One region of the Brachymonas sp. KE5 genome, then DNA from elsewhere that is predicted to be linked to it. Evidence: predicted binding sites of a transcription regulator. Region 1 holds the regulator's gene; the other holds the start of a gene.
The links. The regulator FNR, encoded in region 1, switches genes on or off when oxygen is low (the NO sensors DNR and NnrR bind a similar motif). The targets are predictions, from matches to a motif close to TTGATNNNNATCAA.
Positions count from the first base shown of each region.

Region 2: the regulator FNR is predicted to act here: its motif matches at 2,641-2,654, upstream of ACX36O_RS01405 (DUF2249 domain-containing protein).

Region 1 covers NZ_CM173463.1:646,639-651,445, forward strand. The annotation lists gene ccoG (cytochrome c oxidase accessory protein CcoG) at 1-1,025, shown strand, start outside; gene ACX36O_RS03020 (nitrogen fixation protein FixH) at 1,043-1,330, shown strand; gene fnr (fumarate/nitrate reduction transcriptional regulator Fnr) at 1,433-2,161, opposite strand; gene hemN (oxygen-independent coproporphyrinogen III oxidase) at 2,385-3,782, shown strand; gene ACX36O_RS03035 (sulfite exporter TauE/SafE family protein) at 3,876-4,562, shown strand; gene ACX36O_RS03040 (sulfite exporter TauE/SafE family protein) at 4,566-4,807, opposite strand, start outside.
Region 2 covers NZ_CM173463.1:291,927-296,733, forward strand. The annotation lists gene ubiT (ubiquinone anaerobic biosynthesis accessory factor UbiT) at 1-225, opposite strand, end outside; gene ubiV (ubiquinone anaerobic biosynthesis protein UbiV) at 254-1,150, opposite strand; gene ubiU (ubiquinone anaerobic biosynthesis protein UbiU) at 1,224-2,279, opposite strand; gene ACX36O_RS01405 (DUF2249 domain-containing protein) at 2,295-2,576, opposite strand; gene recQ (DNA helicase RecQ) at 2,776-4,632, opposite strand.

The DNA.
Region 1 (4,807 bases):
TGGAAGGCGACCGCAGTGCCCGCATGCGCCTGGACAAGAGCGGCTGGACGGGCGAGAAGATCCTCAAGCGTGGCGGCAAGCACCTGATCTGGCTGGCGATTGCGGTCTGGACGGGCCTGACCTTCGTCGGCTATTTCTCGCCCATCCGCGAACTGATCGGCAACTTCGCGCACTGGAACCTGGGCAACTGGGAAACCTTCTGGATCTTCTTCTACGGTTTCGCTACCTACGGCAACGCCGGCTTCATGCGCGAGCAGGTCTGCAAGTACATGTGCCCGTACGCTCGCTTCCAGAGCGCCATGTTCGACCCCGACACGCTGATCGTGACCTATGACGAGAACCGTGGCGAGCCGCGCGGTCCGCGCTCCAAGAAGGTCGATCGCAGCACGATTGCGCTCGGCGACTGTATCGACTGTTCCATGTGCGTGCAGGTCTGCCCGACCGGCATCGACATCCGCAAGGGTTTGCAGTACGAATGCATCGGCTGCGGCGCCTGTGTGGATGCCTGCGACGAGGTGATGGACAAGGTCGGCTACCCGCGTGGCCTGATCAAGTACTCCACCGAGAACGCGATGAAGAACAACTGGGGCAAGAGCGAGATCTGGAACCGGATCAAGCGTCCCCGTATCCTGGTCTACACGGGCATCCTGGTGCTGATTGCGGCTGCGCTGGTGACCAGCCTGAGCATGCGCAAGCCGATGCGGGTGGACATCATCCGCGACCGTGGCGTGATGTCGCGCATCGTCGACGGCGGCAAGATCGAGAACGTGTACCTGGTGCGCGTGATGAACACCACCGAGAGCGAGCAGAACTACGAGATCCGCGTGAACGGACTGCCCGGCGCCACCATTGCCGAAGGGGCAGACATGACCATCGGCCCGGCCCAGGTCGAGCAGCACGTGGTCGCCGTGCGCATTCCCGTGGGTTCCATGGAGCCGGGTTCGCACCCGATCTACCTGGATATCCGTGAAACCGGCAGCGATGCCATGGTGACCGAAAAGGCCGCCTTCCTGGTACCGAAATGATGAGCCAGGAGTCACGCATGCAAACCAGCAACCCGGATGCTTCGTCCCGTGGTCAGGTCCCTCACCCCGAAGAGGGCCGGTCGTGGTGGACGTATCCGATCGTATGGATGGTGGTGGGCGGCCCGGTGGCCGTCATCATCGCCAGCCTGATCACCTGGTACTTCATCGCGCATTCGCCCAATGAGGTGCTGATCGAGAGCCGGGAGGTGGAAACGCCCGGCCTGTCCAACCAGGGGGCGCAATTCACCCCTGCCAACCGGGCGCGCAATCATGCCGCCACGGGCGGCGTTCCGGCGTCGCACTGACCGGAAGCTCTCCTGAAGAATGCCGGCTGTGTGCCGGCATTTCTTTTGTTAATGAGAGGCGGGTTTCGCCCAACTGGTGCTTGCTCGTGCAGTGCTGCCGGGCTATTCGGGGTGGTGCTGGCTGACCAGCTGCTGCAGCGCTGCCGTATCCAGAATGCGCACGTGGCGTTGGCGCACCTCCACGATGCCCTGTTCGGCAAACCTGGAGAAGGTGCGGCTCACCGTTTCCAGCTTGAGGCCAAGGTAGCTGCCGATTTCCTCGCGCGTCATGCGCAGCACCAGTTCCGATTGCGAAAAGCCGCGCGCATGCAGGCGCTGCACCAGATTGAGCAGGAAGGCGGCCAGGCGTTCCTCGGCGCGCATGCTGCCGAGCAGCAGCATCATGCTCTGGTCGCGCACGATCTCGCGGCTCATGATCTTGTGCACGTGGTTCTGCAGCACCGTCACTTCGCGGGAAAGCGCCTCGAGTTCGTCATAGGGCATGACGCAGACTTCGGAGTCTTCCAGCGCGATCGCATCGCAGGTGTGGCGGTCGTGCACGATGCCGTCCAGCCCGACGATCTCGCCGGCCATCTGGAAGCCGGTGACCTGGTCGCGGCCGTCCTGCGCAGTGACCGTGGTCTTGAAAAAGCCGGTGCGGATGGCGTAGAGTGCCTTGAACGGGTCACCGTGCGTGAACAGCGGTTCGCCACGCGGAATCCTGCGCCGGGCACCGACCATGTTGTCGATATAGCGCAGTTCTGCCTCGCTCAGACCCATGGGCATGCACAGCTCGCGCAGATTGCAGTTCGAGCAGGCCACTTTGTAAGACTTGGGGAGCGAAGGAGACATGCAGCTATCCGGGGCGCGCGCCATTGCGCACTTGATCCTTGTCATGGAAAGTGCCGATTATCGCATGGCGGAAAAGAGGGGTTGATACATATCAATGGCTGCAGGGGCATTTCGCTGGCAAAGTAGATACCCGCAATGACAGCATGGCAGCGCCCGCAACCGTTCAGGCTTTTGTGCAGCAAGGGGTTATGCTGGCGCTTGCTCACTTAGAATGCCCGAGACCATGAGCAGTACCGAACAGATCATCCTCACCCCAGAATTGCTGGCCCGCTACGACATTGCTGGCCCGCGCTACACCTCCTATCCCACGGCTGACCGTTTTGTCGAGGCCTTTGGCGAGAGCGACTACATCGCTGCGCTGGAGCAGCGGCACAATTCCCGGCCGGGCCATGTGCTGCCGCTGTCGATCTATGTGCACGTGCCGTTCTGCCAGTCGCTGTGCTACTACTGCGCCTGCAACAAGATCATCACCAAGCACCGCGAGCGCGGCACCGAGTACCTGCGTTATCTGCAGCGCGAGATTGACCTGCATGTCGCGCATCTGGGGCGCGGGCAGGTGGTGTCGCAGCTGCACTTCGGTGGCGGCACGCCCACCTTCCTGGACGATGCGGAACTGAGTCAGCTGATGGGCATGATCCGGGGGGCCTTTGAACTGGCAGAGGGCGGCGAATACTCGGTGGAAGTGGACCCGCGCACGGTGGATGAAAAACGCCTGCAGAACCTGTTCGACCTGGGCTTCAACCGCCTGAGCTTCGGCGTGCAGGACTTCGACCCGGACGTGCAGAAGGCGGTGCACCGCATCCAGCCGGCCGAGCAGGTGTTTGCGCTGGTGGAGGCATCGCGCCGCATCGGCTTCAAGTCGGTCAACGTCGACCTGATCTACGGCCTGCCGCAGCAGACCGCGGCCTCGTTTGCACGCACGCTGAAGCAGGTGAACGAGTTGCGGCCGGACCGTATTGCGCTGTATGCCTACGCGCATCTGCCCGAGCGGTTCAAGGCACAACGCCGCATCGATGCCTACACGCTGCCCAGCGGTGGCGAAAAGATCGAGATGCTGTCGCAATCGCTCAAGGCCTTTGGCGATGCCGGCTACGTGTACGTGGGCATGGACCACTTTGCGCTGCCCGATGATGCACTGGCCATTGCCAAGCGCCAAGGCCGCCTGCACCGCAACTTCCAGGGCTACAGCACGCAGCCGGACTGCGACCTGATCGGCCTGGGCGTTTCGGCCATCGGCCGCATCGGCGCCACCTACAGCCAGAACGCCAAGACGCTGGAAGACTACTACGACGCGGTCGAGCGCGGCCATTTCCCGGTGGTGCGTGGCCTGGCGCTGACGCGAGACGACTTGATCCGCCGCGCCGTCATCATGGCCATCATGTGCCAGGGCGAGATCGACTACGAGTCGATCAACCTGGCCTGGCTGATCGACTTCAAGGATTACTTCGCGCGCGAGCTGGAGATGCTCGGGCAGAAGGAAGAGGAAGGCATGGTGCGCATCACCGAGAACGGCATCACCGTCACCGAGCAGGGCTGGTATTTCGTGCGTGGCGTGGCCATGGTGTTCGACAAGTACCTGCAGGCGGACCGCACCCGCGTGAAATTCTCTAAAATCATCTGATCGGTGGCAGACACCCGGCAGGGTGAGAGGGACTGCCATGGCAAGGCCGGCACCGGTGCATACCGTGCCGGCCGTTTTGCATGAAAGAGAAGTATGGAAGCATCATTGATCGTCACGGCCCTGCTGATGGGCCTGGCGGGCGGCCCGCACTGCATTGCCATGTGCGGCGCGGCATGCGCGGGGATCGGCGTCACGGCCGGTGAACGGCCGGCGCAGCAGAATACGGCCATGGGGCTGTTCCAGGTGGGGCGGGTGCTGGGCTATGCCGGCCTGGGCGCGCTGGCCGCGGCCACCATGCAGGGCCTGGGCTGGCTGACGGTGCAGAGTGCCGCGCTGCGGCCGGTGTGGAGCACGATCCACGTCGCCGCGCTGGTGCTCGGGGTGTTGCTGATGTTCCAGGGGCGGCAGCCGGCCTGGCTGGATCGCTCGGCGCGCAAGGTGTGGGAGCGCATCAAGCGCCTGCAGCAGCGCGGCGGTTCTTTCGGGCCGGTGCTGGTGGGCATGCTGTGGGCCTTCCTGCCCTGTGGCCTGCTGTATTCGGCACTGATGGTGGCGGCCCTGACCGGCGTGGTATGGCAGGGGGCAGCCGTGATGGCCTTGTTCGTGCTGGGCACCAGCGTGTCGCTGATGGCGGGCCCGTGGCTGCTGCTGCGCATGCGCAAGCTGGGCGATGGCGAATGGGGCATTCGCCTGGCTGGCCTAGCGCTGGCCATCAGCGCCGGCGTGGCGCTGTGGATGGGCCTGATGCATGATCAGGCGCCGTGGTGCACCACGCCCTGAGGTTTACGCGCCCAGCAGGCGGATACCCTTGATCAGCATGCTGACCGCCAGCAGCATCAGGATGCCGGCGAAGATGCGCTTGAGGGTCTTGACCGGCAGGGCGTGCGCGGTGCGTGCGCCCAGCGGGGCCATCAGCACGCTGCAGCTGGCGATCACGGCCAGGGCTGGCAGCCAGACGTAGCCAACCGACCATTCCGGCCGGCCCGCCACGCTCCAGCCGCCCAGCACGTAGCCGATCACGTTGA
Region 2 (4,807 bases), 350 kb from region 1:
CGTGCCCTGCCACTGGAAATCGCAGTGGATGCCGGCATCGCGGATTTCCAGCCGCAGCGGCCGGCCTGCCAGCGCCTGGGCCACATCCTCCGGCAGCTGGCGCGCCAGTGTCAGGTTCAGCGCGCCCACAAACAGCAAGGCCCCGGGCCAGCGGGGCAGGTGCTGCAGCACGCCAGACACCGGGCCGGGCAAAACGAAGTCATCGGGGATCAAACGGGAAGACATGCGGGTTTCCTTCCAAAGTGTCCGGGTCTCAGGCCGGTACAGCGATCTGTTCCATGCCCGAGCGGCCATGCCAGTAGCCATTGCAGGGCTGGTCCGGCAGCAGCGGCAACATCTGCGCGTGGGCTTCGGCCGGCATCAGGCGCTGGTCGAGCGCGTCGCGCCACAGCTGCACCAGTTCGCGCATATGCAGCGATTGCGGGCTCAGGCGCAGCACCTCCACACCCATCGCCTGCAATGTGGGCAGTTCCTGCACGAGGTTGCAGACATGGGCCGATTGCGTCTGGATGCCGTTGAGTGTGAGAAAGCCCTCGCCCTCGCGCGTCTGCAGCAACAGGCCGTCGGGGTAGTCGATGCAGCTGAACTGGCAGTCGTCCTTGGGCAGGTTGCGGTGGCGGGCGGTAAAGCAGCGCGCGGAGAATGCCAGCGGCATGCGGCCCAGCGCAAACACCTCGGTCTGCAGGCCGTGGGGGCGCTGCTGTTGCAGCACCTGCAGCTCGGTCTGCGCCATCTCCAAAGGCGGCACCCAGCGTACAGCGCCGAGATCGGCCATCCACTGCAGGGCAGGCTGGTTGTACAGGTTCAGATGCGGGCCGGCGACGAACGGCAGCTTGCCCGCCACCATCTGCACCGCGCCCATATCGTTGGCTTCGACCAGGAATTCGCCGTTGTCGACAATGCGGCGCGCCACGGCGGCGTCGCTGCCGGATTCGATCAGCACCTGGGTCGAGAGGATGGCCTGCTTGCCGGCTTCGCGCAGCATGCGTGCCACGTCGATCCAGTCGGCCAGACGCAGCTCGTGGCGGCGCGAACAGACCGCTTCGCCCAGGTAAACCAGATCCACCGGCGTTTCGGCTATCTGCTGGTAGAACTCGAACACCGTCTCGCGCGGCCAGTAATACAGCAGCGGCCCGAGGGCCAGCTGCATGGAGGGGGAAGCTTGTGCCGGATCACTGGGCATGGCGGATTTCCAGAAAAAGAGTGACAGGGAAGTCCATGGCTTATTTCCAGGGCCGGTGGTAGGCGCCCAGGGTCTGCTGCTGGCCTTCGGACACGTCAGCCAGCGCCGTCATCCAGCCCGAGCGCGGCGTGTAGCGGTGCGGGTTCTCGTGGCAGTGGTCCAGCGCCTCGCGCAGCACGCGCGTCACTTGCGCCACATAGGCCGGGCTGCGCTGGCGCCCTTCCACCTTGATGGCGCGCACGCCCATGCGGTAGAGCTGCGGCAGGATGGACAGCGTGTTCAGGCTGGTCGGCTCCTCGATGGCGTAGTAGCCGTCCTCGCTGCGCACATCGCCCACGTCGAAGCGGCCCTTGCACAGCGTGGGATAGCCGGCGCTTTCGCCTTCGCCGTAGCGGTCGATCAGCACGCCGTTCAGGCGCGCCTCCAGCCCCTTGGGCGTTTCCTGCCAGCGCACCGCCTTGGCGGGCGAGCACACGCCGTGCGTGTTGGGCGCCTCGCCGGTGGCATAGGACGACAGCTGGCAGCGTCCCTCCACCATCACGCACAGGCTGCCGAAACCGAACACCTCGATCTCCACCGGCGTCTTGTCGATCAGCTGCTCCACCTGCGTCAGCGAGAGCACGCGAGGCAGCACGGCGCGCGAAATGCCGAACTGCTCATGGTAGAAATTGATGGCTGCGGCATGCGTGGCCGAGCCCTGCACCGACAGATGCAGGCGCACACCGGGATGGCGGCGCGCCGTGTACTGCATCAGGCCGGGGTCGGCCATGATGATGGCGTCTATCCCCATGTCGGCCGCGCGATCCACCGCGCTGCGCCACACATCCACCGAATCGCTGCGCGCATAGGTATTGAGTGCCAGCAGCACCTTGCGCCCGCGCGCATGGGCATACGCGATGCCGGCGGCGATGGCCTTGTTGTCGAAATTCAGGCCCGCGAAGTTGCGGGCATTGGTCGCGTCCCTGAAACCCAGGTAGACGCAGTCTGCGCCATGGTCGACAGCCTGCTTCAGTGCGGGCAGGCTGCCGGCGGGGCAGACCAGTTCCATCGGGGGCTGTACCACGTCCGTGGCCAGCCCGGGATTCATTGCTGTCATCGGGAATGGCAGGGCTTACTGGCGCACGAAATCGATTACCACCCCCTCCGCGTCGCGCTGGCGGTAGGTGATCTGCACGCCTTCGCCGTAGCGGGCGACCATCTGGTGCAGCAGGGGGATCGGGTCGTGGTCGTTCACGAAACGCATGGTTTCGCCGGCCTGCAGCGCATCGAGTGCGCCGAAAATGGCGGCGTGGCGGAAACGCTTGGCGATGCCGCGGGCATCGAAACCATAGATGGCGTCGGCACGCGAATGGTCGTGCGGCATGCCGACGGGCTGCAGCGGAATGGTAGGCATGGGTCTCTCCTCAGCTTCGAAGAAGTGGAATGGGGAGTGTTCACCCAAAGTGCACACCAGGGCCTTGACGTGAAGCAATGAAGTGCCGATGCGCAGCCGGCTTGAAAAAAGATACGGCTTGTGAAGTCAGTTCAACAGCCAGTGCTCCTGAACAGGCAAGCGCAGCCTTCGAGAACCGGCGCTCCATGCTGGCGAGAACTCAGGCACTCGCCTCCAGCACGCGCAGCAGTTCCTCGCCATAGCGCTCCAGTTTGGCATCCCCCACGCCGCTGGTGCCGCGCAGCGCGCTGAGCGTGCCCGGATCTTCTTCGGCGATCGCGGCCAGCACGCTGTCATGGAAGATCACGTAGGCCGGCACGCTGTGCGCCCGCGCCACCTCGCTGCGCCAGGCCTTGAGCGCCTCGAAACGCGCCTGGCCGGCCTGGTCCAGATGTGCGGCAGCACTGGCACGTTTGCGCCCGCTGCCGTCGCGCTGCCCGCGCTTGCGCGGCGTGGCCACCACATGGCGCAACTGCAGCGTCTGTTCGCCGCGCAGGATAGGTCGCGCCGCCGCCGTCAGCCGCAGTGTGTTGAAGTGCGCGCTGTCCACCTGCAGCGCCCCCAGCGCTACCAGTTGCCGCAGCACGCCGCGCAATTCGGTCTCGCCGCTGTCGGGCGCCAGCCCGTAGGTGCTGAGGCTCTCGTGCCCGAACTGCCGCACCTTGTCGGTGTCCTTGCCGCGCAGCACGTCCATCACATGGCCGGCACCGAAGCCGATGCCGGTTTTTTCGTGCAGGCGGTACACGGTGGAGAGCAGCTTGCGCGCCAGTTCGGTCGCATCCCACACCTCGGGCGGGTGCAGGCAGTTGTCGCAGTTGCCGCAGGGCTGCGAGGTCTCGCCGAAATAGCCCAGCAAGCGCACACGCCGGCAATCGGTCGCCTCGGCCAGCGCCAGCAGCGCATCGAGCTTGCCGGTCTGCACGCGCTTGAAGGCATCGTCGGCCGGGCTGTCGTCGATCATGCGGCGCTGGTTCACCACATCCTGCAGGCCGTAAGCCATCCAGGCCTGCGAAGGCAGGCCATCGCGCCCGGCCCGGCCTGTTTCCTGGTAGTAGCTCTCGATATTGCGCGGCAGATCCAGATGCGCAACGAAGCGCACATCGGGTTTGTCGATGCCCATGCCGAAGGCGATCGTCGCCACCATCACCACGCCTTCCTCGCGCAGAAAGCGGTCCTGATTCGCCTGCCGCGTGGCGGCATCGAGCCCTGCATGGTAGGGTATGGCGTCGATGCCCTCGCGCACCAGCGCCTCGGCCACTTCCTCCACGCGGCGGCGGCTCTGGCAATACACCACGCCGGCGTCGCCTTCATGCTCGTTTTCGATGAAGCGCTTGAGCTGCGCCAGCGGATCGCGCTTTTCGACGATGGTGTAGCGGATATTGGGCCGATCGAAGCTGCTGACGAACTGCTGTGCCTGCTGCAGCTCCAGCCGCTCGGCAATGTCCTCGCGCGTGATGGCGTCGGCGGTGGCGGTCAGGGCAATACGCGGCACGCCGGCAAACTGCTCGTGCAGGAGAGTGAGCTGACGGTATTCCGGCCGGAAATCATGGCCCCACTGGCTCACGCAATGCGCCTCGTCGATGGCAAACAGCGCCAGTTGCCCGCGCTCGTACAGGCGTTGCATCAGGCCCAGAAAGCGCGGCGTGACCAGCCGTTCCGGCGCCACGTACAGCAGCGTCAGCCGCCCGCCGAGCAGATCCTGCTCCACCTGCTGCGCTTCGCTGGAAGACAGCGTGGAATTGAGAAACGCCGCTGCAACGCCCGCCTCATGCAGCGCGCCCACCTGATCGTGCATTAGCGCCACCAATGGCGACACCACAATGGTGCAGCCATGTCCCAGCCGCTGCCGCGCAATGGCCGGAACCTGGTAGCACAGCGACTTGCCGCCGCCCGTTGGCATCAGCACCAGCGCATCGCCACCTGCCACCACCGTATCAATGATGGCCTGCTGTTGGCCGCGGAAGGCGGGATAGCCGAAGACTTGCTGCAAGATGGTGAGAGGGGAGCTTTCAGACATAACGCTGTGTCAAAAATTAGTATATTTGTATTATATTCTTGCAGATGAGCGGGTGGAATTTCAAGACTGAGGGCAGCATGCGCAACGGTTCGAAAGAAGTGCCCCTGTACATCGCAACAAGAGACTTCAACGTGTCGTTGTATTGCCTGCGAATGGTCCGCCTTCTTGCACGCTC